4 regions of the Arthrobacter arnarulunnguaqae genome follow, and region 4 is predicted to be linked to each of the others. Evidence: riboswitches for the same ligand, from Rfam matches in the RefSeq annotation. Region 4 holds a riboswitch; each other region holds the start of a gene.

Region 1 (7,627 bases), on a different contig from region 4:
TGACGGTGTTCGCCGGCCCGCTGTTCGGACTCAGCGAGCAGGCGGCGCGCAACATGATGGACCGCAACGACTACATCTCGGCGGTGCTGGGGACCGCCTCGGAGCGCAACGCACCCGTGACGGGAGTGGCACCGTGACTCCCACGCGTCCGTCCGCACTGGGCATGCGCACCCCCGGCGCCGCATCCCGTCGCCGCAAGCGTGCGCGCTTCATGGTGGAGCTGCCGCTGCTGGTGTGGATGGTGCTCGTCTGGGGCGCGCTCTGGCGGGACTTCGCCATCGGCAACCTGGTGTTCGGGTTCCTGATCTCCCTCGGCGTCGTGTCCGCGTTCCGGCTACCGCCGGTGGAGCTCAGCGGCCGGTTCAACGTGTGGCGCGCAGCGCTCTTCGCCGCGCGGTTCGTGTGGGACATCGCCGTCGCGAGTTTCCAGGTCCTCGGCACCGCGCTGGTCAAGGGCCCCAAGGTGCGCAGCGCCGTCGTCGGGGTGGGCCTGCGCAGCCGCGAGGACCTGATGATCACCACGGTCTCCCACGTCCTCACCCTGATACCGGGATCGTTCACCGTGGAGGTGGACCGTCCCAACGCGACCCTGTATCTCCACGTCCTGGACGTGAACACCCGGGAGGAGGCGGAGGACTTCCGCCGCAAGGTGCGCGCCACCGAGGCCCGGCTGATTCGCGTGATGGGGACGCGCGAGGAACTTGCCTCGCTCGAGGCGGAGAACGGCGCCGAGGCCGGCGCGAAGCGCGGGAGGACAGCATGATCATGGACATCGCCGTATGGGCCTCGGGACTGCTGATCGCGGCCGCCGCGGCCCTGGCCCTCGTCCGCATAGCCCGCGGCCCCTCCATCCTGGAGAGGGTCATCGGCCTGGATGTGCTCCTGACCATCGTCGTCGCCGCCCTGTGCATCGACATGGCCGCGAACCACCACATCGACCACCTGCCGTTTGTCCTGGCGGCCAGCGTGATCGGCTTCATCGGCTCGGTGACGATCTCGCGCTACGTGACGGACCGGAGGAACTCCTAATGGACAATTCGCTGTGGGGGACCGCCGTGGACGTGGTGTCCGCCGTCTTCCTGGTCGTCGGCGCGCTGATGTCGTTCGCCGCCGGAATCGGCATGCTCCGCTTTCCCGACCTGCTGTCCAGGATGCACGCAGCCACGAAGCCGCAGGTGCTGGGGCTGTTGCTGATGCTCACGGCCGTGGGCCTGCAGATGGGCTCGTGGTCCGTGGCCCCCGCGCTGTTCCTGGCGTGGATGCTCCAGCTGCTGACGGCACCAGTCAGCGCACACATGGTCGGTCGATCCGGATACCGGACTAGGCACCTGAAGAAGGAAACGCTGGTGCTGGACGACCTCGACGAGGTGGTGGCCCGGGCCGCCGACGGCAACGCCGGCGGCCGCGAGACCCCGCCGGGCAGCCCCTAGACGCCTTCTAGACCTCGTCGAGGGTGCGGTTGAACCGCGCGATGGCGCGTTGCGTCCCGCGGTTGGTCGCCACCTGGATCACGGCCGCGACCACGGAGGACATCACGGCGAAGCCCAGTGCCTGGCGCAGCGTCGCCTCCGCCTGCGTCTTGGGGTTCGTCGGCTTGGGCGGCTCGTTGCCGGTGACTTTCGTCCAGACCGCGTCCACGACCTTGGCGCCGGCCAGCCCCGCGACCAGCGAAATGATGGTGCCGCCCACCTTCAGCAGAATGTTCACGTGCAGTGCTCCCGTCGTTCGGCGTGATTACCTGCCCAGCATAACGCGGGGCTAGACTGGGGACACTGAACAACTACGACAGGGGAGCGTCACGATCGGTGCCCAACGGCCCGGTCAACTGATGCTGAGAGTGCGCTTCGACGCAGACCCTCGAACCTGCTCCGGCTAGTACCGGCGAAGGGAGTCGAGATCTCAGGGTGAGCGCGCCGTCGACTCTTCCTCCCCTCCTTGCCCTCAAGGAGGAAAAACCATGACCACCCTGCAGAACCCCCGCAACGCGCGCGCCTCGTGGCGCGTCGTCGACATCGTCGTCGCGGCCGTGATCGCCGTCGCCTCCGGCGTCATCTTCTTCGGCTGGAACACCATCCACCACGCGCTGGACTTCCTCTTCGTCGCCTTCCCGCCGTCCTCGGCGCTCGTGGCCGGATTCTGGCTCTTCCCGGCCGTGCTGGGCGCGCTGATCATCCGCAAGCCGGGCGCGGCCCTGTTCTGCGAGACCGTCGCCGCCGTCGTGTCCGCGTTCCTCGGCTCCGAATACGGCTGGACCGTGCTGGTGTCCGGGCTTGTCCAGGGCCTCGGCGCCGAACTCGTGTTCGCCGCGTTCCTCTACCGGCGCTGGGGCCTGGTGACCGCGCTCCTCGCCGGCGCCGCGGCGGGCCTCTTCGGCGGAATCAACGACGCGTTCGTCTTCAACTGGTTCCCCGAATACACCGCCGCCATGAAGCTCGTCTACGTGGGCTGCATGACCGTCTCCGGCATCGTCATCGCCGGGCTGTTGTCCTGGCTGGCCACCCGGGCACTCGCCCGCACCGGTGCGCTGTCCGCCCTCGCCTCCCGCAAGGCCGGACAGGAACCGGCCCGGGGCTAGCCGGTAGGTCCCCTCATGGCCACCCACATGCACGACGCCGGTGCCGCCGGCCACGGAGCGGAGCGGCGTGGCGAACACGGCGCCGCGCCGGGCACGCGGCCCGTCGCCGGGCACGCGCCCGCCTCGGTGAGCGCCCGAGGGTGGGGCTGGCGGCATGCCGACCGCACCCGAGACGCCCTGCGTGGCCTCGACCTGGACATCCGGCCGGGGGAGCGGATCCTGCTCGCCGGGCCGTCGGGCGCGGGCAAATCCACCCTGCTCCACGCCCTCGCCGGCGTGCTCCACGCGGACGAGGACACGGCATCCGCCGGGGAACTGCTGGTCGACGGTCGCCCGGCCCACGCGTCGACGGGCCGCGCAGGACTGATGCAGCAGGACCCGGAGACGCAGGTCGTCCAGGCGCGCGTCGGCGACGACGTGGCGTTCGGGGCCGAAAACCTCGCCGTGCCGCGCGATGAGATCTGGCCCCGGGTCGCCGAGGCGCTGGACGCCGTCGGGCTGCGGGTCGGGCTCGACCATCCGTCGTCCTCCCTCTCCGGCGGCCAGAAGCAGCGGCTGACGCTCGCCGGGATCCTGGCTATGCGGCCCGGTCTGGTGCTGCTCGACGAGCCCACGGCCAACCTGGATCCCGCGGGCGTCCGCGAGGTCCGCGACGCCGTGGTGGCGGCACTGGAACTCACCGGGGCGACGGCCGTCATCGTCGAGCACCGCCTGGATGCCTGGGCACCGCACGTGGACCGCGTGGTGGTCCTCGAGCCCGGGGGAGGCGTGGCGCACCAGGGCACTCCCGCCGAACTGTTCGCCCCCGGCCCCGTGCGCGAGGATCTCATCCGCGCCGGCGTGTGGGTTCCCGGCCACGTGCCGATCCTCCCGGTGCTCCCGGCGATGGCGGACGACGCCGGCGCGCGCCCGGCCGGGGAGATGCTGCTGCGCACCGAGCTGCTGTCCGTGGCCCGGACCGCGGGCGCCCCCGTGGCACTGGCCGGAGTGGACCTGCGACTGGGCGCCGCGGAGGCCCTTTGCATCACCGGAGCGAACGGCTCCGGCAAGTCCACACTCGCCCTGACGCTCGCGGGACTCCTTCCCGAACGCTCGGGACGCGTCGTCGCGACGCCGGCGCTCACCTCGCCCGGCGACCCGCCGGAGGGTTCGGCGAGGGCCAACTCCACCGTCCTCGCCGAGCGTCCCCACCGGTGGAAGGCAGCCGACTTGGTCAGCCGCATCGGCACCGTCTTCCAGGAGCCGGAACACCAGTTCGTGGCGGCCACGGTGCGCGAGGAGCTGGCGTTCGGTCCGCGGCAGGCGCGGGTGTCGGGGAGCCGGATTCCGCTGTTCGGCGACGATCAGATCGCCGAACGGGTCGATGGCTTGTTGGACCGCCTCGGGCTGCGGCACCTGGCCGACGCGAACCCCTTCACCCTGTCCGGCGGCGAAAAACGCCGGCTCTCGGTCGCCACCGTGCTCGCCGCGGGGCCGTCGGTGTTGATCGTGGACGAACCCACGTTCGGCCAGGACATGAACACGTGGACCGAACTCGCGCTGTTGCTGCGCGAGCATCTGGAGGCGGGAGCCTCGGTCGTCGCCGTGACCCACGACGAACACTTCGCCGCGGCACTCGGCGCACGCACGCTGGCCGTGGAGACCCTCGCCGCCGGTCCGCCCGCGGCGGAGGGGGGCGCCGACGTCGGACGGCCCGGCCTGCTGGAGCCCACTGCGTCCGGCCGGACCAGTCTCCTCGGCCGCTCCAATCCGCTGGCGAAGCTCGGCGCCGTCGCGCTGGCGACCATCCCGCTGGTGGCGACCCTGGATTTCGTGAGCGCCGGACTCGTGGTGTTGGTGACGCTGTGCCTGCTGCCGCTCGCCGGCATCACCATAGCGCGCTTCCTCGCCCGGGCCTGGCCGCTGCTGGTCGCCGGGCTGTTCGGCGCATGGGGCACCGCGCTGGTGGGCAACGACTCGGGCGCCGTGCTGTTGGACCTCGCAGTGTTCACGGTCACGGAGGGGTCGCTCGTCGCGGGTCTCGCGACGGGGCTGCGCGCGTTCGCCGTCGCGGTGCCGGCGGTCCTCGTCTTCTCCACGACGGACCCGACCGACCTGGCGAACGCCCTGGCGCAGAAGGCCCGGCTGCCGCACCGATTCGTCCTCGGGGCGCTGGCCGGCATGCGGCTGCTCGGACTCCTCGTCGAGGAGTGGACGACCCTGGGCATGGCACGCCGCGCGCGCGGCGTGGGATCGCGCGGGTCGCTGGGCCAGCGCATCCTGGCGAACCTGGGCCAGGCTTTCGGCCTCTTGGTTCAGGCCATCCGCCGCGCGTCGCGGCTGGCCGTCACGATGGAGGCCAAGGGCTTCGGCGGCGCCGAAAGGTCCTGGGCGCGCGAATCCGTGTTCGCACGGCGGGACCTCGGCGTCGTGGCCGGTGGTGCGCTCCTGGGCGCGGCGGCCGTCTGGGCGTCCGTGGCCTCCGGCCAATGGAACCTCGTCTGGACGTAGCCGCCCGGCGCGCGGGCGGCGCGGCTAGCGGATGGCGTTGACCATCGCTGTGAGTTCCGCGTGCAGTTCCGGGTCGCGGGAGAGTTCGACGCCGTCGAGCGAGTTCACCGGCGCGAGGAGCCGGACGCTGGAAACCAGCCAGACGGCGTCGGCCTGGATCAGGTGCTGCGGCTCCAGCGGACCGTAGCCGAGCTCCCAACCCGCCGACTCGGCCGCGGCGAAGATGGCCCCTTGCGTGGTGCCGGGCAGGATTCCCGTTTCCAGCATCGGGGTGATCAGGCGCTTGCGTCCGCCCTCGCGCACGGCCAGGAGCACCGTCGACGTCGGGCCCTCCAGCACGCGGCCGTCGCTCGAGACGAAGATGACGTCGTCTGCGCCCTGCTTGCGGGCATGCCGCAGGGCGGCCATGTTGACGGCGTAGGACAGCGTCTTGGCGCCCATCAGCAGCCAGGGGGCGCGGTCGGCGATCGTGGAGTCGTAGCCGCGGTCCAGGAGCACGACGGCGATGCCCTCCGAGCGCTGCCGGCGTCCCAGCGCAGGGGCCGGCGAAACGGCCACCCAGGCGGTTCCGTGGCCGGCGCCCTCGGGTCCGCGCGTCGCGACGAGCTTCACCACGGCCTCGTCGTCCGAGGTGTCCGGTCCGCCGGTGCCCGCTGCGCGTTCGGCCTCGTAGGCCTGAACCGCCGTCGCGATCGCGGCCCGCCAGGCGTCCTCGGCGGGCAACGGCAGATCGCAGCTCGCGGCCGAAACGACCATGCGGGACAGATGCGCGTCCAGCTTGCGCACCGCGCCGTCCGTGTACAGCGCGGACTCGAACACGCCGTCGCCCCGGGTGGCGCCCTGATCAAGTGCGGACAGCTGCGGAACGGACGCGTCGGCCACCCGGCCGGCCGGGTGGGAGGGGTCCACAAACACCAAGACAGTCATGGATAAACCCTACGCCCGGCGCACGCCGGATGCGGCTAGGCTTGAGGGCATTGTTCGGCGTGACTGGGAGGTTCCGTGTTCGACGCGCTCGCATTGTGGGAATCGCTTCCCGCATGGCTTCTCGTGACCGCCTGGGTCATCGATGCGGGCATCCGGTTGGTCATGATCGGCATCGTCCCCGGAAACCGCCGGCCGACCACGGCGATGGCCTGGCTTTTGACCATCTTCTTCATGCCGGTCGTCGGGCTGGTCCTGTTCCTCCTGTTGGGCAACTTCCGCCTGTCGGAGCGACGCATCCAGCGGCAGAAGGACGTCAACGACCGCGTCCTGGCGGCCACGCAGCACCTGGACATCGACGACAGCGAGTTCGACGCCCCCGACTGGGTCAGGTCCGCCGTCGAGCTGAACCGCAACCTCGGCGCCTTCCCGATGCAGGAGGGCAACGCGCTGGAGTTCATCACCGGCTACCGGGCGTCGCTGGAGGCGATGACCGCCGCGGTCAACGACGCCGAGCGCTACGTGCATGTCCAGTTCTACATCGTCGGCGACGACCCGGAGTTCGCGGGTCCGCTGCTGGACGCGCTGGACGCGGCGTCGGCCCGCGGCGTGAAGGTGCGCTTCCTCTTCGACCACCTGGGCACCGCCCGGATCAAGGGATTCCCGAAGCTCAAGAAGCGCCTGAACGACGCCGGCATCGAGTGGCGCGCCATGTTGCCCGTCTCGCTCCAGCGCAGGCGATGGCGCCGCCCCGACCTCCGAAACCACCGGAAGATCCTGGTCATCGACGGGGAGGTCGCGTTCACCGGCAGCCAGAACCTGATCGAGCCCGGATACAAGCGCGCGTCCGCGCACGCGGCCGGCCGCGAGTGGGTGGATCTGATGGCGCGCGTCCGCGGCCCCCTGGTGACCGGCCTGGACGTGGTGTTCGCCACCGACTGGTCGCAGGAGACCGACGAGAACCTGATGGAGGACCTCACCCGGGTCGTTCCCGAAGTGCCGCGCGGATCGATCACGGGCCAGATTGTCCCCAGCGGGCCCGGGTTCAAGCTGGAGAACAACCTGCGGCTCTTCACCACGCTGATCTACTCGGCGACCGAGAAGCTGACCATCACCAGCCCGTACTTCGTCCCGGACGATTCGCTGCTCTACGCCGTGACGACGGCGGCGCAACGCGGGGTCGACGTCGAGCTGTTCGTCTCCGAAACGGGGGACCAGATGCTGGTGCACCACGCCCAGCAGTCCTACTACAAGCAACTCCTGTCCGCCGGCGTGAAGATCTACCGCTACCCGGCGCCGATGGTCCTGCATTCGAAGTGCTTCACCGTCGACGACGAGGTCGCCGTCTTCGGTTCGTCGAACATGGACATGCGCTCGTTCTCCCTGAACCTGGAGGTCTCCGTGATGCTGATCGGCGCCGAGGCCGTCGCCGAAGTGACGCAGGTCCAGGACGTCTACCGCGCCGCGTCCAGGCTGCTCACGCTCGAGGAATGGGAAGCGCGTCCGCCGCTGGCCCGGTGGGCGGACAACGCGGCCCGGCTGACCGCCACGCTGCAGTAGCCGAAACCGCGGCCCCGAAGGGAATCCCCGCGGCACGCACCTACGGATCCGGGAACGTCGATCCCAAGGCGCTGAGGA
Region 2 (7,627 bases), on a different contig from region 4:
CGGCCTCAAGGGCGTCAAGCGCATCCCGCTGGCGCGGGCCAAGGCCGCCGAATCGGTCGGGACCTTCGATTTCCTCGCCGGCTACGTCGACGACCTGCCCTCGGTGCTGGACATCGACGCCATCCGCAACGCCGGCGTGCGCATCGGCGCGGACCCGATGGGCGGCGCCTCCGTGGACTACTGGGCCGCCATCGCCGAGCGCCACCGCCTGGACCTGACCGTGGTCAACCCCGAGGTGGATCCCCGCTTTGCGTTCATGACCTTGGACTGGGACGGGAAGATCCGCATGGACTGCTCCTCGCCCTCGGCCATGGCCTCGCTGATCGGCAAGGTGCGCGACGGCGGGGACCTGTACGACATCGCGACCGGCAACGACGCCGATGCGGACCGCCACGGCATCGTCACCCCGGACGCCGGCCTGATGAACCCCAACCACTACCTCGCCGTGGCCATCGACTACCTCTACCGCAACCGACCGCAGTGGCCCTCCGGCGCCGGTGTCGGCAAGACGCTGGTGAGCTCGTCGATGATCGACCGGGTCGCCGCATCGCTCGGACGCGAGCTGGTGGAGGTGCCCGTCGGCTTCAAGTGGTTCGTGCCGGGCCTGCTGGACGGAACCGGCGTGTTCGGCGGCGAGGAGTCGGCCGGGGCCAGCTTCGTGCGCTTCGACGGCACCCCCTGGACCACGGACAAGGACGGCATCCTGCTGGCCCTGCTCGCGTCCGAGATCCAGGCCGTCACCGGCAAGTCCCCCAGCCAGCGGTACGGCGAACTGACCGCGGAGTTCGGCGCGCCGTCGTACGCCCGGATCGACGCCGCCGCGACCCGCGAGCAGAAGGCCGCGCTGGGCAAACTGTCGGCCTCGGACGTCACCGCGACGACGCTCGCGGGGGAGGAGATCACCGCCAAGCTGACCGAGGCACCCGGCAACGGTGCGGCCATCGGCGGGCTGAAGGTGACCACCGAAAACGCCTGGTTCGCCGCCCGCCCCTCCGGGACCGAGGACGTCTACAAGATCTACGCGGAGTCCTTCCGGGGCGACGAGCACCTCGCGCAGGTCCAGGCCGAGGCGAAGAAGCTGGTCGACGGCGTGATCGCCTAGTCGCCCGGGAACCGGGCACAACGAAAAGGCCGGCCCCGTGGGGACCGGCCTTTTCCGCGCCGGCGGGCGCCGGCGTCGTGCTGGTTCTTTTCGGTCGCGCTAGTTCTTTTCGGCGGCGGCGCGGATGCCCTCGAGCACCGCGGCGACCTGGCCGGCGACCTCGGCGTCGTCCTTCGGGTGGGTCTCGGCGAAGCGGACCAGGGAACCCGGGATGGACAGCTTGACGTCCTCGAGGACGGTCGCGCCGGCGATGCCGACGGCCTTGCGGGCCTCGTCCTGCGCCCACACGCCGCCGAACTGGCCGAACGCGGTGCCGATGACGGCGGCCGGCTTGCCGGTCATGGCGCCGGCGCCGTACGGGCGGGACAGCCAGTCGATGGCGTTCTTCAGGACGGCCGGCATGGTGCCGTTGTACTCCGGGGAAACCAGCAGCATGGCGTCCGCGGCACCGGCGGCGGCGCGCAGCTCGGCCGCGGCGGCCGGAACCTGGCCCTCGATGTCGACGTCCTCGTTGTAGAACGGCAGGTTCTCGAGGCCCTCGAACACGTTGACCTCCACGCCCTCGGGCGCGTTGGCGGCGGTGGCCTCGGCCAGCTGACGGTTGGTGGATCCGTTGCGCAGCGAGCCGACGAGGGTCAGGACGGTGGTTGCCATGGGGATGCTCCTATTGGTTTGGGGAACCGGCGCGGGGGCCGATCGATCTTCCACAATATGCAACCGCATGCAATACCGGCCTGTTCCCGTCTCCGGCGTGACGCTCGACACCCCCGTGGCCGCGCTAGAGGATCCGGCGCAGCAGCCCCGCCTTCAGACGCCCGTACGGCGGGTACACGGCCCTGAGCGTATCGACCACGGCCGTCTTCGACAGAACGGACCGGAACTGGCTGAACGTCTCGAACCCCGCCCGCCCGTGGTAGCTCCCGTGCCCGGACGCCCCGACGCCTCCGAACGGGAGCGCGGGGATGGCCAGGTGCGCGTTGCAGACGTTGTGCCCGATCGCCCCGGCGCGCACCCGGTCCTCGAAGGCGGACTGCAGCCGGGGCTTCTCGCTGAACAGGTACGCCGCCAGCGGGGAGGGACGGGAGTTGATGAACCGCACCGCGTCGTCGAACGAGGCCACCCGCACGATCGGCAGGACCGGCCCGAAGATCTCCTCGGTCATGACCGGGGACGCCGGGTCGACGTCGGCCAGAATGGTCGGCTCGATGAACAGCGACTCCGCGTCCGAAACCCCGCCGCTCACGATGCGGCCCGCGCCGCCCGCGGCCGCCTCGATAAACCCGGCGAGCCGATCGAACGCGGGGCGGTTCACGATCCGCCCGTAGTCCCTACTTTTCGCGGGGTTGCGTCCGTAGAAGGACGCGATCGCCTTGGGGAGGTGCTTTTCCAGCCCGTCGGCGGCCGTCCCCACGGCCAGGACGTAGTCCGGGGCCACGCACGTCTGGCCCGCGTTCGGGAACTTGCCGAAGGTGATGCGGCGCGCGATCGCCGCGGGGTTGCCGTCCACGACGACGGCGGGGCTCTTGCCTCCCAGCTCGAGCGTGGTCGGCGTCAGGTGGCGGGCGGCCGCCTCGGCCACGATGCGGCCCACCCGCTCGCCTCCCGTGAAGAAGACATGGTCCCACCGCTGGGCCAGCAGCGCCTGGCTGGTCTCGACGCCGCCTTCCACGACGGCGACGGCGCGGGGGTCGAGGTACCGGGGAACCAGTCGCGCGATCAGCTCCGACGTCGCCGGCGCGAGCTCCGAGGGCTTGAGGACCACGCAGTTCCCGGCGGCCAGCGCGCCCACCAGCGGCGCGAACACCAGGTTGACCGGGTAGTTCCACGGACCGATGACCAGCACCAGGCCCAACGGCTGCGGCTCGACCTTGGCGGACGCCGGCTGGAACGCCAGCGGAACGCGGACGCCCTTGGCCTCCATCCACTCGGTGAGGTGGAGCTGCGCATGGTCGATCTCCCCGCGCACCAGATCCAATTCGGTCAGGTGCGCCTCGACGGCCGATTTGCCGAGGTCCGCGGCCAACGCCTCGAGGAACTCGCCCTCGTGGGCGTCGAGCATGCGCTCCAGTGCGCGCAGCTGCCCCGCACGGAACCTCCGGGGGTGGGCCAGGTGCGTGGACGCCGAGTCGCGGAGCCGGGTCACGGTCTCCGCGACGACGGGGACGGCCGGGACGGCCGATGACGCGTCCGCGACGGTGTCCGCGCGCGGCGGACGCGGCTTGGTGCGAGAAAAAAGACCCATGGTCATCAACCTAGCCGTTTCGGCATCCGCCCGAGCACGAGGGAGTTCACGGGCGGAACGCGGTAAGCTCGCCTGCAGTGACACGGGGTGTCCGCCAGGGACTGAGATCACACCCGTACACACCTGATCTAGTTCGTACTAGCGGAGGGATGTCGCCCATGGATTCCATTGCGCCTTCACACCTTGTTCCACCCGTCGTCTCGCCCGAATCGGCCGCGAACCACCTGGGGCGGCTGCGCGCCACCGCGCCGCTGGTCCAGTGCCTGACCAACACGGTCGTCGCGAACTTCACGGCCAATGTCCTCCTCGCAGCCGGCGCCGCCCCGGCCATGGTGGACGTTCCCGGCGAGGCCGCCGAGTTCGCCCGCCTCGCCTCCGGAGTCCTGGTCAACCTCGGGACCCCGCACCGCGAGCAGCGCGAGGCCATGCTCGAGGCCGCCCGCGCCGCGCACGAATCCGGCACGCCCTGGGTGCTGGATCCCGTGGCCGTGGGCGCGCTGGCCCTGCGCACCGGGTTCGCGGGCCTGCTCGTTGAGCTGCGCCCCGACGTCGTGCGCGGCAATGCCTCGGAGATCATGGCCCTCGCCGGCGTCGGCGCGGGGGGACGCGGCGTGGACGCGACGGACGATGTCGACGCGGCGCCCGGCGCGGCTGCCGCGCTGGCCCGCCGGACCGGCGGCGTGGTGGCAGTCTCCGGCGCGGTCGACCTGATCACGGACGGCGAGCGCACGGTGCGCGTGCACGGCGGCAGCCCGCTGCTCACGCGCGTCACGGGCGGAGGCTGCGCGCTGGGCGCCCTGGTCGCCGCGTTCGCCGCGGCCGCGGACGATCCATTCGCCGGCAGCGTCGCCGCGCACGCGTTCTTCTCGGTGGCCGCGGAGGCCGCGGCCGCCTCGGCGACGGGTCCGGGGAGCTTCGCCGTCGCATTTCTCGACGCACTGTCCTCCACGACGCCGGAGCAGCTTGCGGAACGGGCGGTGCTGCGATGAGCGCCGCGTTCGACCTCTCGCTCTACCTGGTGGCCAACGCGGGGAGCACCAACGGGCGCCCGCTGGCGGAGATCGTCGCCGCGGCGGTCGACGGAGGGGCGACGATCGTCCAGCTCCGGTGCAAGGACGTCCCGGCCCGCGCCTTCCTCGACGACGTCGTGGCCTGCTCCGAGCACACCGCGGGCCGCGCGGCGCTCGTCGTCAACGACCGCGTGGACGTGTACCTGGCCGCCCGTGAGGCCGGCGCCCGCGTCGACGGCGTGCACATCGGGCAGTCGGACCTGCCGGCGCCGCTGGTGCGCCGTTTGATCGGCCCGGACGCGATTCTCGGTCTCAGCTCGGGGAAGCTGCCCCAGCTGGAGGCCCTCGCGGCCATGCCCGCCGGCACGGTCTCCTACCTGGGGACAGGTGCGGTTCGGCCGACGCCGACGAAGAAGGACCACCCGGATCCAATCGGCTTCGGCGGGCTGGCGGAGTTCGTCGCCGCCGCGCCGCTGCCCTGCGTGGCCATCGGCGGGCTGGGCCACGGCGACGCGGGCGCGGTCGCCGTCGCGGGGGCGTCCGGCATGGCGGTGGTCCGGGCGGTCTGCGCGGCGGAGGACCCGGCCGCCGCCGCGCGATCGCTGCGCGCAGAATGGGAGGCGGCCTGCGCCGCGCGCCGATCGGGGGACCGCGCATGAGCGCCGTGCCCAACATCCTGTCCATCGCCGGGTCCGATCCCTCGGGCGGCGCCGGAATCCAGGCGGACCTGAAGTCGATCGCCGCGTGCGGAGGCTACGGAATGACCGCCATCACGGCGCTGACGGCGCAAAACACCCGCGGCGTCAGCGGCGTCCACATCCCCCCGGTGGATTTCCTGGCCGCCCAGCTGGCGGCGGTCGCGGAGGACATCCGGATCGACGCCGTCAAGATCGGCATGCTCGGCAACGCGGAAACCATCCGGACGGTGTCCACCTGGCTCCAATCCCTCCCCCCCACCACGCGAAGTGGACATTACCGGGGGTTAGTTAAGGGTGGTGATGTCCACTTCCGGGGGTTGGGGGAGGGGCGGCCGGTGGTGGTCTTGGATCCCGTCATGGTCGCCACCAGCGGGGACCGGCTCTTGGACGACGACGCCGGGGCCGCACTGCGCGCGCTGCTTCCCCTCGCGGACCTCGCCACGCCCAACCTCGCCGAGCTCGCCGAGCTGTCCGGCGCACCCCTGGCCGCCAGCTGGGAACGGGCACTCGAACAGGCCCGCTCCGTCGCGGCCGAGTTCGGGATCCTGGTCCTCGCCAAGGGCGGCCATCTGGCCGGCCACCCCGGCGGCTGCCCCGACGCGCTCGTGGACGCGGACGGCGTCGTACTGGAGGTCCTCGGGGAACGGGCGCCCACGCGCAACACCCACGGAACGGGCTGTTCGCTGTCCTCGGCGCTCGCCACGCTGTACCCGCGGACGGGCAACTGGCCGGACGCGCTGCGCCTGGCCAAGGCCTGGCTCGGTCAGGCGCTCGCGGCCGCTGACGCCCTCGACGTCGGATCCGGCGAGGGACACGGCCCCGTCAACCACTTCGCCGGGCTCTGGCAGGGCGGCGTTCCGCCGACCCCGGACGCCCTGCTCGGTTCCTGGTGGGAGGACATCGCCGGGATCCGGGCGGGCATCGACGACCTCGCGTTCATCCGCGGACTCAAGGACGGGACGCTGGGACAGGAGGACTTCGAGCACTACCTCGGGCAGGACGCGCTCTACCTGCGCACGTACGCCCAGGTGCTGTCCCGGGCGTCGGAGCTGGCGCCGAACGCCGAGGAACAGCGCTTCTGGGCCGCCTGCGCCACGGGCTGCCTCGAGGAGGAACTCGAGCTGCACCGCGCCCATCTCGGGTCCGCCGCCCCGCCGGACCCCACCGCGACCACCGCGGGCTACCTGAACCACCTCACTGCGTCCGGCCGGACGTACCCCGTCCTGGTCGCCGCGATCCTGCCGTGTTTCTGGCTCTACCAGGACGCCGGAACCCGGCTGGCCGCGGCGGCCCGGGACGGGCACCCCTACGCCGACTGGCTGGCCGCCTATTCCTCACCCGAGTTCGACGCCGCGACCCGCGACGCCATCGACCTGGTCCAGAAGGTCGCGCTGCGCTCCGGCGCCGACGAGTTGGCGGCCATGCGCCGCGCCTTCCACGAGTCGTCCCGGCACGAGTTGCTGTTCTTCGCGCAGACAGCGGCCGACGGCGATCCCGGGGGCTCCGGGCCCGAGCTCGCCGAGACCGTGCCGGCCCCAGGGCGCGGCACCGTCGGGCCGGCCGGGGCGCGCGCGGAGTAGGATTCCGGGGGGATCCCCCACCCAGCACCCTCTGCGGAAGGCACCATGAGCAACCCCCTCGGCTTCGGCTGGACCCTGCACGGCGACGGCAAGACCATCCGCCCCGGCACCGTCGTCGCCCCCGACGAGCGACTGAACTGGTTCCAGACCACGGGCATCGGCGTCCAGCACGTGATGGCCATGTTCGGCGCCACCGTCCTGGTGCCCACCATCACCGGTTTCCCGGTCACCACCACGCTCCTGTTCTCCGGCATCGGAACCCTGCTGTTCCTGATCGTCACCGCCGGCCGAGTGCCCAGCTACCTGGGATCATCGTTCGCGTTCCTCGCGCCGGTCGCGGCCGCCATGGGAGCGCACGGCATGGGCGGCGCACTGGGCGGGATCGTCCTCGCCGGCGTCGCGCTGTTCCTAGTGGGCCTGGTGGTGCAGAAGGCGGGCGCCGGCTGGATCCACGCCATGATGCCGCCCGTGGTGATGGGCACGATCGTCGCGCTGATCGGCCTGAACCTCGCCACCACGACGACGGCGGCCATGGAGGAGGTGCCGCTGACCACCTTCACCACCGTGGCCGCGATCGTCCTGTCCGCCGTAATGTTTAGGGGCCTGCTGGGGCGGCTGTCGATCCTCGTGGGCATCGTCGTCGGCTACCTCGTGGCCCTCGCCCAGGGGCAGGTGACGTTCGCGCCGGTGGGCGAGGCCGGCTGGCTCGGGCTGCCGCCGTTCGCCGTTCCGTCCTTCCACTTCGACGTGCTCGCCCTGTTTCTGCCGGTCGTCTTCGTGCTGGTGGCGGAGAACATCGGCCATGTGAAGACGGTGGGCCTGATGACCGGACGGAACCTCGACGGGGTCAACGGCCGCGCGCTCATGGCCGACGGCGCCGCGACGGTCCTCGCCGGGTTCGGCGGCGGTTCGGGCACCACGACCTACGCGGAGAACATCGGCGTCATGGCGTCCTCGCGCGTGTATTCGACCGCCGCGTACTGGGTGGCCGGAAC
Region 3 (7,627 bases), on a different contig from region 4:
TCCGACCGCCACGGCGTGCACGTCGAGGGCGTCGGCTCGATGCTCGGCGAGGGCAGCGTGGTGCTCCGCGAGCGCGACGGCGTCCCGCTGGCCAGCTTCCGGCTGGACCCGGACGGATACATGGGAGGGTGCGCCGCGATCGACGGCGGCCTGACCGTGCGCGCGGCCCGCCGCATCATCGACCGCAGGATCCTGGTGGATCCCGCGAAGCTGGCGGACCCGGACATCGACCTCAAGAAACTCGCCCGCTAACCCCGATCCCATCGATCCCCTCCAAGAAACGCGAGCCGAAACCATGACCGAAAACGTGGCCCCCACGGCGGGGCTGGACACAGCCGCACCGGACAACACCACATCGGACAAGGGCGCGCCGAAGACCGACGAGTTGGACGGCCGCCTGGTCGACTCCGAGCTGTCCTACCGCGTCCAGCAGTTCTACTTCCGCGAAGCCGAGCTCCTGGACGACGGCCGCTTCGCCGACTGGCTCGAGGTGTTCGACGACGACCTCTTTTATTGGGCCCCGCTGCGCACCAACCGGCTCCGCCGGCAGGCCGCGCTGTCCATCGGACGCGAGGGAGAGGCCGCCTACTTCGACGAGACCAAGGAATCCCTGGCCTGGCGCATCCGCCGCTACGACTCCGGCATGGCCTGGGCCGAGGATCCGCCATCGCGGACCCGCCACCTGATCTCCAACGTCACCGTCCACCACCAGGGCGACGGCACCCTGAGCGCGCGCTGCGCCTTCCTGGTCTACCGCAACCGCCTGCAAACGGAAACGGACATCTACGCCGGCGGACGGACGGACATCCTGCGCATCCAGCCCGACGGCGGATTCCGCGTCGCGCGCCGAGAGATCCTCTTCGACGCCAATGTCCTCCAGGCGAAAAACCTCAGCACGTTCTTCTAGCCGCACCGTTCACCACGAGAGGTCCACATGAGTGAAACACAGCAGGCCGGCTGGCTCCGGGGCGACGTCGCCCTGGTGACCGGCGGAGGGTCCGGGATCGGCCGGGCCGTGGCCGAACGCTACCTGGCGGAGGGCGCCTCCGTGGCGATCTTCGGCCGCGACCTCGCCAAGCTGCAGGCCGTGGTTGACGCGAGCGCCGCGCCGGAGCGCATGCTGGCGATCGCCGGCGACGTGCGCGAGACGCGCGACCTGCACGACGCCGTCGAACAGACCGTCGCGCGCTTCGGCAAGCTGGACATCCTGGTGCCCAACGCCGGAATCTGGGACTACAACCGCTCCATCACGCGCCTGGACGGGGAGCAGTTGGGGGACGCGTTCGACGAGCTTTTCTCCATCAACGTCAAGGGCTACCTGCTCACGGTGGAGGCGGCGTGGCGGGAACTGGTCAGGACCCGGGGGTCCATCGTCATGACGCTGTCCAACGCCTCCTTCCACACCGCCGGCGGCGGGCCCGTCTACACGGCGTCGAAGTTCGCCTGCCGCGGGCTGGTCAACCAGCTCGCCTACGAACTCGCGCCGAAGGTGCGCGTCAACGGGGTCGCGGTCGGCGGCATGAACACGGACCTGCGCGGACCGGCGTCGATCGGTCTGGACGGCCGCTCCATCGCGGACTCGTTCGCCCGCTCGGAGGTCACGGGCAACAACCCGCTGATCCCGCTGCACGACGCCTCGGTGGAGCCCGTGGACTTCACCGGCTCCTACGTGCTGCTGGGATCGCGGAGCAACGCCGGGAACATCACCGGCGCCATCATCCCCGCCGACGGCGGCATCGCCGTCCGCGGCTTCGGGGACCGGGCCGCGGGAGGCGACCAGCTATGAGCAACCGGATCGACATCAACCCGGTCGGCGGCGTGCTCCGCCAGGCCGCGTACTCGCCCGACTCCACCGCGCTGGTGTACGAGGGGCGCGAGATCGGCTACGGCGAACTCGCCCGCGACGCCGGCCGGATGGCCTCCGCGCTACGCGCCCAGGGTGTGGCCGACGGCGACCGCGTGGCCTACCTGGGCCTGAACAGCGCCACCTTCATCACCACCATGCTGGCCGCCTGGTGGCTCGGCGGGGTGTTCGAGCCGCTGAACTTCCGGCTCGCCCCGCGCGAGGTCGGCGTGCTGCTGGAGCGCTCGGCGCCCACGGTCGTCGTCGTCGAGCCCTGCCACCAGGACGTCGTCGAGACCCTGGCGGGCTTCGCCGGGCACGACGCCGGAACGCAGCGCTTCGTGCTCGTGGACAACGATCCCGCCGTGCCCGTGGCGGGCGAGCCGGCGTCGTTCTGGACGCCCCTGACCGCGTTCCTCGGCGCCGCCGGCGGTGAGGTGCCCGAGGCCGTGGAACGGTCCGAGGACGATCTGGCGATCCTGATGTTCACGTCCGGCACCACCGGGGTCCCGAAGGGCGTGCAGCTCACGCACGGAAACCTGTGGTGGAACTCCGTGAACGTCGATTCGCTGGTGGACACGCGCCGCGGGGACACCAACCTGGCGGTCGCGCCGCTGTTCCACGTCGGCGGGCTGAACGCGCTGACCATCCGCGTGCTGGTGCGCGGCGGCACCACGGTGCTCCGCCGCACCTTCGATCCGCGGCAGACCCTGCGCGACATCGAGGAGTACGGGGTGTCCCAGGCGTTCCTGGTCCCGGCGCAGCTTTCGGCGATGCAGCAGACCAAGGAGTTCGAGGCGCACGACATCTCCAGCCTGCGGGCGCTCATCTGCGCGGGCGCGCCGGTCCCGCCGGTGCTGCTGAGGCAGTACGAGCACAAGGGCGTAGCCGTGCAGCAGGCGTGGGGCCTGACCGAGACGTCCCCGTTCGCCACGTACCTGCCCTCGGAACTGACGTACGCGAAGGGCGGATCCTGCGGGATCCCCATGCCGTACAGCCAGGTCAAGATCGTGGATCCGGCGACCGGTGCGGACGTCCTCGCGCCAGGCGAGACCGGGGAGATGTGGACGAAGGGGCCCAACGTCACTCCCGGTTACTGGAACGACGACGCCGCGACAGCCGCCGCGTTCCACGACGGCTGGTTCCGCACCGGGGACATCGGCTACCGGGACGCGGACGGCTACTTCTACATCGTGGACCGGCTGAAGGACATGATCATCACGGGCGGCGAGAACGTCTATCCGGCGGAGGTCGAGCGCGCGCTGATGGAGTACCCGGGCGTCCTGGACGTCGCCGTCGTGGGCGTCGACGACGAGAAGTGGGGCGAGTCGGTGGTGGCGGTCATGAGTTGCGCCGACGGGTCCGTGCCGGACATCGAGTCCGTCCGCGAGTTCACCGCGACTTACCTCGCGCGCTATAAGCTGCCCAAGAAGCTGGTGCTGACCGCCGCGGTTCCGCGCAACGGGGCGGGAAAACTGGACAAGCCGGCCATCCGCCGCCTGGTCAGCGAGGAGGAGTAGCCGCATGATGGACCACGACGAGCACGCCGACAACGACCACGCCAACGACGAGGTCGACCAGTTGCGCTGGCCCGATGCGCTTCCGCCGTCGTGGGCGGCCGCCCCGGTTTCCGCGGAGCCGGGTTTCGAGTCCACGTTCGCGGTCACCGAGGACGGGGCCCCGCGGGGGAGCGTCTCGGTGGTCCGTGTGGCCAAGAGCGAGTTGGACGCCGCCTACCCGGCCTCCGTGCGGGACCGGCTGCTCGTGCCGTCGCCCGACGCCCCCGCGGAGGCGCTCCAGCTGGTGTCCGAACGCGTCATGGAGGCCGAACCGGCCTGCCGGCGCCTGGTGGTCTCCACCCCGGAGGGGGACGTCGCGCAGATCGCGCGTGCAGAGAGGGCCGGCTACCGCTACGTCGTCGACGTCGACCTGCCGGACCGGGCGGTCTCCCTGATGGCCGCCGAACCGGACTGGGTGCTCGAGGAGTCGCGCCGGATCGACGACGTCCCCACGCGCTAGGCGGTCCGGCGCTAGGCGCTCTTGGCCGCCTGCCGCTTGGCCTGGTGCTGCTGCCCGCTGATCGCCGCCACGGCGCGCGAGGCGGCGTAGCAGACCTTCCGCAGGACGGTGGCCTGCGAGTCCGGGACGAACTTGCCGACCGGCCCGGACACGGACATCGAGGCCACCGGCTTGCCGTTGGGCCCGAAAATCGGGGCGGCGATGCAGTTCAGACCGGTGAGGATCTCCTCGCGGTCGAACGCGAGGTTGGTGTTGCGGACCTCCAGGAGCTCGCGGCGGAAGGCGTCCGGGTCCGTGATGGTGGCCGGCGTCCAGGCCAGCATTTCGGAGCGCATGGCCTCGTCCGCGGCGTCGGGATCGTAGGCCAGGAGCACCTTGCCGACGGCGGTGCAGTAGGCCGGGGCACGCCCGCCGATGCGCGAGGGGCTGCGCACCTGCAGGTGTCCGTAGAGCTTATTGAGGTAGACGACGTCGGTGCCCTGCAGGACGGCGAGGTGGACCGTCTGCTTGGTCAGTTCGTAGAGGTCCGCGAGGAACGGCGTGAGCGCGTCCCGCATGCGGCCCTGCAGCGCGTCCTCCTGCGTCGAGCCCAGGTCCTGGATCATCTTTCCCAGTCGGTATGCGTTGCCGGCGCGCTCCACGGCACCGTTGTTCTGCAGGGTGGCCAGCAGCCGGAAGGCGGTGGACTTGGACAGCGAGGCTCGGCGGGCGAGTTCGCTGACGCCGACGCCGACGAACGCGTCGTTGCCGAAGGCGTTGAGCAGCGACATGGCCTTGTCGACGGCCGTCCGGTCGTCGCGGGGCGCGGGGGTGCTACGGGTCATGCTTTAGTTTCCCGCGCCATCGTGCGGCTGTCAAACATGACAGTTCGTCACTTATAGGTGACACTTGGGGTGTGCAGGCCAACGACCTCGTCTCCCGGAACATCCGCCGTTTCCGCGTGGAGCGCGACCTCTCGCTCGGCGAGCTTGCGGCGCTGGCGGGCATCTCCAAGCAGACCCTGTCCAAGGTGGAGGGCGGCGTCGGGAACCCCACGGTGGGGACCCTGGAGAGCATCGGGCACGGGCTCGGCGTCAGCGTCGTGCGGCTGCTGACCGAATGGGGGACTCCCGTCCACGAGTCGTTGGCGGCGGACGCATCCTGGCGTGCCGCTGGCGTCGCGCACGTCAGGGACCTGGACCGGATCTATGGGTCCGGATACGTCCGGACGCATGTCCTGCGCGTGCATCCGTCGACGAAGACGCGCGTGGTCGAGGTGCACGGATTCGGGTCCCTGCACCAGTTGTATGTGGTGTCCGGGACGCTGGAGGCCGGTCCGGTGGGGGACCTCCGCCGCCTGGGCGAGGGCGATTTCCTGCGTTTCCCGGGCGACGCGGAACACGCCTACCGCGCGGTCGGGGGCCCCGCCGTCGCGCATCTGACGACGACGGCGCCCCAGGTGCCGCAGTTCCCGCACGGGGACGGCACCGGGGATCCGGCCTGAGCTCTCGCTCCGGAATGGGGCGCCCGTTGGCCCGGGCGCCCCAAGTGGGCTAGGCTCGCCATCGTCCACACGGGTGCCCTCGCAAGGGCTGAGATCAGGCTGACGCTGCCTGCGACCGTCGAACCTGTCCGGGTCATGCCGGCGTAGGAAGTGAGGGCTCATCCGTGAGCGTTTCAGCAGAAAACCAGTCCATCCACCGTGCCTCCGAACAGCACCCGGCCCACTCGCCGGCGTTCCTGGAGGACGCCGACTCCGGCATCCGCGTGCCGGTGACGGCGATCAGCCTGGACGATTCCCCGGACGGAAACCCCAATCCGCCGCTGAACGTCTACCGCACCGCGGGGCCGGGCAGCGACCCGCTGGAGGGGCTGCCGCCGTTCCGCGCCGCGTGGATCGAGGGCCGCGGGGACACCGAGGAGTACGGCGGCCGCGAGCGCAACCTGCACGACGACGGGAAGTCGGCCGTGCGCCGCGGCGCGGCATCATCCGAATGGAAGGGCGCGCGTCCGGTCCCGCGGCGTTCGCTAGCTGGGCGCGTGGTGACGCAGATGCACTACGCGCGCGCCGGCGTCGTCACCGAGGAGATGCGCTACGTGGCGCTCCGCGAGGGATGCGACGTGGAACTGGTGCGCAGCGAGGTCGCCGCCGGACGGGCCATCATCCCCAACAACATCAACCACCCCGAGTCGGAGCCGATGGTCATCGGCAAGGCGTTCCTGGTGAAGATCAACGCGAACATCGGCAACTCCGCCGTGACCAGCTCGATCGCCGAGGAGGTGGACAAGCTGCAGTGGGCCGCCCACTGGGGCGCCGACACCGTGATGGACCTGTCCACCGGCGACGACATCCACACCACGCGCGAGTGGATCATCCGCAACTCGCCCGTCCCGATCGGCACCGTGCCCATCTACCAGGCGCTGGAGAAGGTCGGCGGCGACGCGGCGAAGCTGGACTGGGAGGTCTTCCGCGACACCGTGATCGAGCAGTGCGAGCAGGGCGTGGATTACATGACCATCCACGCGGGCGTGCTGCTGCGCTACGTGCCGCTGAGCGCCGAGCGCGTCACGGGGATCGTGTCCCGCGGCGGGTCCATCATGGCGGGCTGGTGCCTGGCGCACCACCGCGAGAACTTCCTCTACGAGCGCTTCGACGAGCTCTGCGAAATCTTCGCCCGGTACGACGTCGCGTTCTCCCTGGGCGACGGGCTGCGGCCCGGCTCGATCGCCGACGCGAACGACGCCGCTCAGTTCGCGGAGCTCGACACGCTGGCCGAGCTGACGAAACGGGCGTGGGAGTTCGACGTCCAGGTCATGGTGGAGGGGCCCGGGCACATCCCGTTCCACCTGGTGCGGGAGAACGTGGAGCGCCAGCAGGAGCTGTGCGACGGCGCGCCGTTCTACACGCTGGGCCCGTTGGTGACGGACATCGCGCCGGGCTACGACCACATCACCAGCGCCATCGGGGCCACGGAGATCGCCCGTTACGGCACGGCGATGCTCTGCTACGTCACCCCGAAGGAGCACCTCGGGCTGCCGAACAAGGACGACGTGAAGACCGGGGTGATCACGTACAAGATCGCCGCGCACGCCGCCGACCTGGCCAAGGGCCATCCGGGTGCGCACGAGCGTGACGACGCCCTGTCCAAGGCGCGCTTCGAGTTCCGCTGGAAGGACCAGTTCGCGTTGTCGCTGGATCCGGCCACGGCGGAGGCGTTCCACGACGAGACGCTGCCGGCCGAGCCGGCCAAGACGGCGCACTTCTGCTCGATGTGCGGGCCGAAGTTCTGTTCCATGCGGATCTCGCAGGACATCCGCAAGCAGTTCGGCTCGGCCGCGGACCAGCAGGTGCTGGCCGAGGACATCGAGCGGCGGATCTCCGAGGGCATGGAGGAGAAGAGCCGCGAGTTCGCCGGGGCCGGCGGCAGCGTCTACCTGCAGCAGACCATCGGGGTGGGCTCGCCGAACGCCTAACCTCGAAGCACTGGACCCCGTCCGCGCCGCCCGAAGCGAGGCGGCGCGGACGGGGTCCAGTGGCGGTGGGCACCGACAGGCGGGGCATAGGACCGCCGCGACAGGTCACCGTTATCGACCTTTTGACCTATTTGGTGGCGTTGGGATGGTGTGTGTGGACGTCGGTCAGTACAACGGAGCGTTCGTCGACGTAGAACCAGATTCTGGCGCCATTTGCCAGCTCGTACTGCCGTCGGCGGTGTTTCGTTCCTTTATGGCTGACAAACTCGAGATCACCCTTCATCCCATGACACGTCGGATCGTCAGCGAGGG
Region 4 (7,627 bases):
GCGGCTCGGGCGTGGACAAGCCGGCGGCCATCATCGTCGAGACCGTTCAGGGCGAGGGTGGCCTCAACGCCGCGCGCGCCGGCTGGCTCCGCGGACTCTCCGACCTGTGCAAGAAGCACGAGATCCTGCTGATCGTCGACGACGTGCAGGCCGGCTGCGGCCGCACGGGCACGTTCTTCAGCTTCGAGGAAGCCGGCATCGAGCCGGACATCGTGTGCCTCTCCAAGTCCATCTCCGGCTTCGGCCTGCCGATGGCGCTCACCCTGTTCCGCCGCGAACTGGACGTCTGGGGCCCGGGCGAGCACAACGGCACCTTCCGCGGCCACAACCCCGCGTTCATCACCGCCACCGCGGCGCTGGAGAACTACTGGGCCAACGACGACTTCCAGAACCAGGTCGCCGGCACCATCGCCACGCTGCACCGCGGACTGGACGCGTTGGCCGCCTCGGTCGAAGGCGCATCCGTCCGCGGACGCGGCCTGCTCGCCGGAGTGCGCTTCCCGGACAAGTCCACCGCCGGCCTCGTGGCAGCCGAGTCGTTCCGCCGCGGTCTCCTGGTGGAGACCTCGGGACCGGACGACGAGGTCCTCAAGCTCATGCCGGCGCTGACCATCAGCGACGCCGACCTGAACCGCGGCCTGCAGATCCTGACAGACGCCACGCGCGTCGCCGTGGGCGCCCCCGCGCTCGCCACGGTCTAGCACGACGCCGGAACCCGCCTGCCCGGGCCGCCGCGCGCGGCGGCCCGGGAACCCCAGAACCAAAGGAGCACCATGCTTGTTACCCAGTTGAACGACCTCAACGACACCGACCGCGACATCAAGTCCGACACCTGGCGCAGCCGCCGCATGGTGCTGTCCGGGGAGGGCGTCGGTTTCTCGTTCCACGACACCGTGATCTACGCCGGCACGACGTCGACGTTCCACTACGCCAACCACATCGAGGCCGTGTACTGCGTCCAGGGCGAGGGAACGCTGACGGATGAGACCACCGGCGAGGTCCACGACCTGCGCGACGGCACCATGTACCTGCTGAACGGCAACGAGAAGCACACGGTGCGCGCCACCAGCGAGTTGCGCATGGCCTGCGTCTTCAACCCGCCGGTCACGGGCCGCGAAGTGCACGACGAGAACGGCGTCTACCCGCTGATCGTCGAGGAGCCCGCGCCGGTCTCATAACCCGCGCCGGGGCAGCGCCCCCAAGGATTTGCCCATCCGCAAGGCTGGGCAGCAACGATGTGCCGGCCCGAAAGGTCCGGCACATTGGTGTCTGCGCGGTACGGCGCAGACCGGCAACAACCGAGGAGGAACGGACATGACGGAGACACTGAGTCGCCTACACGACCAGTATCCAACACGAACAGGCAGCGACTACAAGGTGCTGGACCGGACCGGTCCCGTGGTCTGGGGATCCGCCACCGACGGTCCCATGGACGCGGGGACCCTCGAGGGTTTCGAGTCCAAGGGCTACCTGGCCATCGACCAGCTCATCACCGCCGACGAGCTGGAGACGCTCCGGGGCGAACTGAGCCGGCTGTCCGAGGACCCGACCGTCCGCGCCGACGACCGCACCATCGTCGAGGCGAAGTCGCAGGAGGTGCGCTCGATCTTCGACGTGCACCGCACCAGCGCGGTCATGCGGAAGATCGCCAACGACCCGCGGGTGGTGGAACGCGCCCGGCAGATCCTGGGCTCGGACGTCTACATCCACCAGTCCCGGGTGAACTTCAAGCCCGGCTTCGAGGGCAAGGAGTTCTCCTGGCACTCGGACTTCGAGACCTGGCACGCCGAGGACGGGATGCCCACCCCGCGCGCGGTGAGCGTCTCGATTTCGTTGACGGACAACTACTCCTACAACGGGCCGCTGATGATCATGCCCGGTTCGCACAAGAAGTACATCTCGTGCGGGGGAGAGACCCCGGAGGACAACTACAAGGCGTCGCTGGTCATGCAGGGCGCCGGCACCCCGGACAAGGAGACGCTGACCCGGTTCGCCGACGAATACGGGATCGACGTCCTCGAGGGCAAGGCCGGCGGGGCGATCATGTTCGACTCGAACTGCATGCATGCCTCCAACGGCAACGTGACGCCGTACCCACGCTCCAACGTGTTCATCGTGTTCAACAGCGTCGAGAACACCCTGGTGGAGCCGTTCGGCGCGGCCGAGCCGCGCCCGGACTACATCGGAGTCCGGGACTTCACGCCCGCGGGCTAGACAGTGCGACGGCGGTGCGCCCGCTGGCCGTTTTCGGGGTTCGATGTCCCCGGGAACGGCCAGCGGCGCGTAGGCCAGTAACATGCCCGCGAACCGATCCCAAGCCTCGAACGCTTGACGAATTCCGGTTTGGAGGCGGGCAGCGGCGCGACTACAGTCGAGTCGTGTAGAGCGGGAGCTCGGGTACGAACCGGGCTGAGAGGGCGAATGACGACGTCGCCGACCGCATGAACCTGTCCGGGTAATGCCGGCGAAGGGATGAGCATTCATGCTTGGTGTTTCCACGACCATCGCAATTTTGGCGGGCGTTCTCGGTGTTTTCGCGTGGGTTGGGCTGGCCGTGGGCCGGGACCGCGACCTCGAACAGTTCACGGTGGCACGCGGCAGCCAGGGCGGACTTGGACTGGGGCTGTCGTTTTTTGCCTCGGGCGTCGGGGCCTGGATACTCTTCGCGGCGCCCGAGGTCGGCGCTTCAGTGGGGCTGGCCGGCGTCCTGGGGTACGCCGTGGCGATCACGGTTCCCCTGTTCGGCCTCGTCTTCGTGGGACGGCGGTTGCGGGCGCTGGTTCCCGAGGGGCACAGCCTGATCGAATTCGTCCGGATCCGCTACGGCCGCACCATGCACGTTTACGTGCTCGGCATCTCCGTCTTGTACATGCTGGTGGCGTTGGCAGCTGAACTGACCGCCGTTGGCGCCGTGCTCGGACGCCTGTCCAGCATGGATCCGCGGGTCGGCATTGCCGCGGTCGCGCTCATCACCGTTCTCTATACGGCCTATGGGGGCCTCCGCGCCTCCATCCGGACCGACCGGTGGCAATCCTGGCTGTTGTTTCCCCTGCTGATAGTCGTCGGCGCACTGCTCTTCGGCGGACTGTCGCGGGAAGCCGCGCCGATGGATCCGGCGTTGTTCGCCGTGGACCTGACGGGCGTCGAGGCGGCACTGACGCTCGTCGTGGCGGTGACGGCAACCACCCTCTTCCACAACGGCTACTGGCAGCGGGTGTGGGCGGCCCGGGACGGGCGTGCGCTGGGCCGCGGAGCGGTCCTCGGGGCCGTGACGCGCTTTCCCGTCGTTTTCGCCGCGGGCATGGTCGGTCTGCTCGCGGCGGCCTATGGCGTCTCCCTCGGCGAACCGCCCGCACCCTTCTTCGCCCTGCTGGATTTCCAGCCCCAATGGGTTCTCGCGCTGGTCCTCATGCTCACCCTCGCGCTGGTGGCATCCACCGTGGACACGCTGCAGAACGGACTCGCCGCGGTTGCCGTCACGCACACCCCTTCCATGGGGCTCACCGGTGGACGCATCGCAACGGCAGTGTTCACGGTCATCCCGGTACTCGTCGCGTTCCAGGGCTTCTCGGTGCTGCGTCTTTTCCTCATAGCAGACCTGTTCTGCGCGGCCACCATCGTGCCCGCGTTGCTGGGGCTGTGGCGCCGTTCGACGCCGGGCGGCGCGGTCAGCGGTTCGGTGGCCGGCCTCGTGGCCGCCCTCGGGTACGGTTTCGCGGTCGGCGGTAGCCTTCCCGAGGCCATTGCCGTTGCGACCTTCGCGGAGGGACTCGCGCTTCCCCCGTTCCTCGCCGCGCTGTTCGCCTCCGCACTGGTCACCGTCGTGGTTTCCCTGGCGTCCGGACGGAGCCGGGACATGGAGGGCATTGGTGCGTTGGCCACGCCATTGACGTCGCCGCAACGGCCGGGGCCATCCGCCGCCGATGCGCCGGAGACGGTCCGATGACCGCCGACGCGGAGCCGGCCGCGGCCGAGGAACGCGACAGCCTGGATCTGCGGATCCAGGCATTCGTCGAACGCGGTGCCGCACCGTCGGAAACCGGCGGCGGGGGCGGCGCCGGCGGGAGCGACGCGGAGGCAGAATTCGGGGGACTCGCGCTCGAGTTGTTCGAGCACCAATACCGCCACAACAAGGCCTACCGGCGCTTTTGCCGCTCGCGCCGCGCGGAACCGGGGAGGATCACCAGCTGGGAACAGATCCCCGCTGTGCCGTTGGCCGCGTTCAAGCAGCTCACTCTCGCGTGCGAGCCACCGGAGGACGCGGCGGCGGTCTTCATGACCAGCGGCAGCACCGACCCCACCCAGCGGGGGCGCAACCACCATCCGCACCTCCACTTGTACGACGCGTCGCTGCGCGCGGGATTTGAGCATTACTTCCTGCCGGACCGGAAACGCATCCGCCTGCTGGTGCTCAACGCCCGCCCCGGGGAGCAGCCGCATTCCTCGCTCGCGTACTTCTTCGGCCGCCTGGTTGATTTCTTCGGGGCAACGGGCAGCACCCACTTCATGGAGAACGACCGCCTCGACGTGCGGCGCGTGGCGGCGGTCCTGCGGGAGGCCGAGGAAGCGGGGGAGCCCGTCGCGCTGCTGGGCGCCTCCTTCGCCTACGTGCATTTGCTGGACGCCTTCGACAACGAGGGACTTGCCTTCCGCCTGCCGGCGGGGAGCCGCCTGCTGGACACCGGAGGGTACAAGGGACGCTCCCGGGAGGTGTCCGCCGAGGACCTGCGCGCGCGGTTCGGGCGGCTCCTCGGACTTCCCGAGTCCCGGTGCGTCAACTACTACGGGATGACCGAGATCAGCTCCCAGTACTACGACACCGCACTCCGCGACGGCTGGGAGGGAACCGGCGTCCGGACCCGCCGCAAGGGCGTCCCGGCGTGGACGCGGATCCGTGTGGTGGACCCGGAGACCGGGGCGTCCGTGGAGCCTGGGCAGAGGGGCCTGATTGTCCACTACGATCTGGCCAACCGGGGATCGTGCCTAGCGGTTCTGGCCGAGGACGTCGGCCACCTGGTCGCACCGGATCCCGGTCGGGAAGCCGCGACCGAATTCGTCCTCCGTGGCCGTGCCGAGGGAACCGAATCCCGCGGATGCTCGATCGCCTTGGACGAAATCCTCGGTGCGAACCGGAGCTGATCGCCATGACCGCCGCCGAACAACGGCAAGTCCCGCCGCCCACCGGCCGCCCGCCCGCCGCGGGGCCGGCCGTCGATGGCTTCTTCCTGCCCCAACTCAACCAGTCCGAGCTCGACGGCCTCGCGTGGGAAACCCGCTCGTGGGGCGCCGTCGATCTCCGCATGCCGGTCGTGACTCCGGCTCTGGTGGACCTCGTGTGTCGGCGGCTCCTCCAAGCCCAGGTCGATTGCCTGGCCGAGCGTCCGGTCATGGAGATCGTCGAAGTGCTCGGACGGGTAGTGGCGAAATGGTCGGATCCGGACTACCCGTTGCGGCGGCAGGCCGAGGAGCTGCTGCCCACAGTGACCGGGTATTCGCCGGACATGGTGCGCCGGGGGCTCAAGGACTACCTCAAGACCTTTCGTCGAGACCGACTGCTGCGTTTCCTCGCCCAGGACTTCGACAACCCGTTGGTGCTCGACGGCTTCCAGCCGAACCGGGCGCAGGGACGTTCCCGCGCCTACGGACCGGGGCTGACGACGCAGTTTTTCGCCGGCAACGTTCCGGGGCTGCCGGTGTGGAACCTCGTGTGCGCGCTTCTGGTGAAGTCGGCGACGTTGGGAAAATCCGCGTCCGGGGAACCATTGTTCGCGGTGCTTTTTGCGCGCAGCCTGGCCGAGGAGGACCCCGCCCTCGCCGCGTGCCTGTCCATCCTGCACTGGCCCGGCGGGGACGACGCGATTGAACAGGCGGCCTTCGCCCACTCCGGGGCCGTGACCGCGACCGGTGGCCGCTTGGCCATCGAGAGCGTCGCAAAGCGCCTTCCCGCAGGCATGCCGTTCGTGCCGCACGGGCACAAGATGAGCTTCGCCGTCGTCGGGCGGGAAGCCCTGGCGCTGAACCGCTACGCGGAGACCGCCCGACGCGTGGCGCACGACGCCTCGCAGTACGACCAGCAAGGATGCCTGTCCCCGCATTGCGTGTTCGTGGAACGCGGCGGGGCGGTGGACCCCGGGACGTTCGTGGAGGCCGTGGCGTCCGAAATGGGGCGGTTCGAGCGCAACAAGCCCCGCGCCCGGCTCACCCTCGAGGAGAGCGCGGGCATCGAGCGGGTCAGGTCGCACTACGAGTTCCGGGCCTACGAGGACGAATCGGTCCGGCTGTTCACCAGCGAATCCGGAACGAGCTGGACCGTGGTCTACGAGGAAGGGCCGGTGCGGTTCGAACCCTCGCCGCTGAACCGGCTCCTGCGGGTGCATCCCGTGGACGGAATCGAGGACGTCGTACGCCTCGCGGGCCCCCTGTCCCGTTACCTGCAGAGCGTCGGCATCGCGTGCTCGCCCGAACGTCTAGACGCATGGTCCTTGGCGCTGGGACGGTGTGGCGTCGACCGGATCTGTGCCGTGGGGCAGATGCCGGAGCCCGCCGCCGGGTGGCACCACGACGGACGCGGAAACCTCACGTCGCTGGTCCGCTGGGTCGACATCGAGGGCGCGGCCGAGGCTGCCCTGGAACATTACGACGCCGAATGGACGCTTCCTGGGCGCCACGTCAGCCAGGGGATTCGCCCGTGAGCCGGGAGGGCCCGGGACGCGCCCTGGGCACCAGCAACCTCCTGGCGGACCGGGTCGCGATTGTCACCGGGTCCAGCCGGGGGATCGGGGCCGCGACCGCCCGAGCGCTCGGCGCCCATGGGGCGACCGTCGTCGTGAACTACCTGCGGAACGCCGAGGCGGCGCACCGGGTGGTCGCGGAGGTGGAGGCCACGGGCGGCCGGGCGGAGGCGTACGCCTCCGATGTCACCGACGCCAGTGCCGTCGCAGCGATGGTCGAAGACGTCACCGAACGATGGGGCCCGGTCAACCTGCTGGTGAACAACGCGCTGCGGAGCTACACGTTCGATCCGCTGACCCGCCGCACGGCGTGGGACATCTCCTGGGAGGAGTACCAGTCGCAGTTCGAAGGCAGCGTCGGCGGCGCGTTCAATCTCTGCCGCGCCGTGTTGCCCGGGATGAAGGGTGCGGGAGGCGGGCGGATCATCAACCTGGTCACGGACCTCATCGAAAGGCCGGGCGTCGCCTACCACGACTACAGCACCGCGAAATCGGCCCTGCGGGGGTTTTCCCGCAACCTCGCGTCGGATCTGGGGCCCTTCGGCATCACGGTGAACTGCGTTGCCCCGGGGCTCGTGTATCCAACAGATTCGAGCAGGGCCGCGACCGACGAACAGCGCGACGCGCTGGAGGCGGCCACGCCGCTGCGTCGGCTCGCCACCCCGGAGGACGTGGCCGGCGCCGTGCTGTTCTTTGCCAGTGGATGGTCCGGTTTCGTCACCGGCGGCTGTCTGTTCGTCGACGGCGGGCTCGTGATGAACTGACCCTCCTTCCCGGCGCACCGCCGCGTCCGGGCTGGACACGCGTGGGAGAATGGACGTAATGACTTCAGACCAGCACCGCAACGAGGACCGGAAGCACACCCCCGCCGGTCCGGGTTCCCCGGCCGTCCACGA

Evidence for each region. A riboswitch is a leader RNA that binds a small molecule or an ion and turns the genes downstream of it on or off. The one in region 4 is predicted to bind thiamine pyrophosphate.
Region 1: it holds a riboswitch for thiamine pyrophosphate, as region 4 does, so the genes downstream of both, ACHAAJ_RS07080 (ECF transporter S component) here and ACHAAJ_RS09495 (sodium:solute symporter family transporter) in region 4, are expected to answer to the same signal.
Region 2: it holds a riboswitch for thiamine pyrophosphate, as region 4 does, so the genes downstream of both, thiM (hydroxyethylthiazole kinase) here and ACHAAJ_RS09495 (sodium:solute symporter family transporter) in region 4, are expected to answer to the same signal.
Region 3: it holds a riboswitch for thiamine pyrophosphate, as region 4 does, so the genes downstream of both, thiC (phosphomethylpyrimidine synthase ThiC) here and ACHAAJ_RS09495 (sodium:solute symporter family transporter) in region 4, are expected to answer to the same signal.

The regions. Positions count from the first base shown of each region.
Region 1 covers NZ_JBIMER010000005.1:132,444-140,070, reverse strand. Annotated here, with positions in the region: gene ACHAAJ_RS07105 (Na+/H+ antiporter subunit D) at 1-137, shown strand, start outside; gene ACHAAJ_RS07100 (Na+/H+ antiporter subunit E) at 164-763, shown strand; gene ACHAAJ_RS07095 (MrpF/PhaF family protein) at 760-1,029, shown strand; gene mnhG (monovalent cation/H(+) antiporter subunit G) at 1,029-1,430, shown strand; gene ACHAAJ_RS07085 (DUF4235 domain-containing protein) at 1,438-1,707, opposite strand; TPP riboswitch at 1,778-1,907, shown strand; gene ACHAAJ_RS07080 (ECF transporter S component) at 1,958-2,575, shown strand; gene ACHAAJ_RS07075 (ATP-binding cassette domain-containing protein) at 2,591-5,065, shown strand; gene ACHAAJ_RS07070 (aminodeoxychorismate lyase) at 5,090-5,992, opposite strand; gene cls (cardiolipin synthase) at 6,068-7,549, shown strand; gene ACHAAJ_RS07060 (chorismate-binding protein) at 7,590-7,627, opposite strand, start outside.
Region 2 covers NZ_JBIMER010000021.1:25,578-33,204, forward strand. Annotated here, with positions in the region: gene pgm (phosphoglucomutase (alpha-D-glucose-1,6-bisphosphate-dependent)) at 1-1,102, shown strand, start outside; gene ACHAAJ_RS14170 (NAD(P)H-dependent oxidoreductase) at 1,202-1,756, opposite strand; gene ACHAAJ_RS14175 (aldehyde dehydrogenase family protein) at 1,881-3,344, opposite strand; TPP riboswitch at 3,418-3,511, shown strand; gene thiM (hydroxyethylthiazole kinase) at 3,503-4,333, shown strand; gene thiE (thiamine phosphate synthase) at 4,330-5,013, shown strand; gene ACHAAJ_RS14190 (bifunctional hydroxymethylpyrimidine kinase/phosphomethylpyrimidine kinase) at 5,010-6,632, shown strand; gene ACHAAJ_RS14195 (uracil-xanthine permease family protein) at 6,678-7,627, shown strand, end outside.
Region 3 covers NZ_JBIMER010000010.1:5,881-13,507, forward strand. Annotated here, with positions in the region: gene ACHAAJ_RS10455 (FAD-dependent oxidoreductase) at 1-252, shown strand, start outside; gene ACHAAJ_RS10460 (aromatic-ring-hydroxylating dioxygenase subunit beta) at 296-907, shown strand; gene hcaB (3-(cis-5,6-dihydroxycyclohexa-1,3-dien-1-yl)propanoate dehydrogenase) at 935-1,786, shown strand; gene ACHAAJ_RS10470 (acyl-CoA synthetase) at 1,783-3,363, shown strand; gene ACHAAJ_RS10475 (GNAT family protein) at 3,368-3,862, shown strand; gene ACHAAJ_RS10480 (IclR family transcriptional regulator) at 3,874-4,686, opposite strand; gene ACHAAJ_RS10485 (helix-turn-helix domain-containing protein) at 4,758-5,345, shown strand; TPP riboswitch at 5,405-5,512, shown strand; gene thiC (phosphomethylpyrimidine synthase ThiC) at 5,510-7,315, shown strand.
Region 4 covers NZ_JBIMER010000008.1:79,418-87,044, reverse strand. Annotated here, with positions in the region: gene ectB (diaminobutyrate--2-oxoglutarate transaminase) at 1-701, shown strand, start outside; gene ACHAAJ_RS09505 (ectoine synthase) at 774-1,178, shown strand; gene thpD (ectoine hydroxylase) at 1,315-2,214, shown strand; TPP riboswitch at 2,376-2,490, shown strand; gene ACHAAJ_RS09495 (sodium:solute symporter family transporter) at 2,483-3,946, shown strand; gene ACHAAJ_RS09490 (LuxE/PaaK family acyltransferase) at 3,943-5,139, shown strand; gene ACHAAJ_RS09485 (acyl-CoA reductase) at 5,145-6,692, shown strand; gene ACHAAJ_RS09480 (SDR family oxidoreductase) at 6,689-7,495, shown strand; gene rlmN (dual-specificity RNA methyltransferase RlmN) at 7,554-7,627, shown strand, end outside.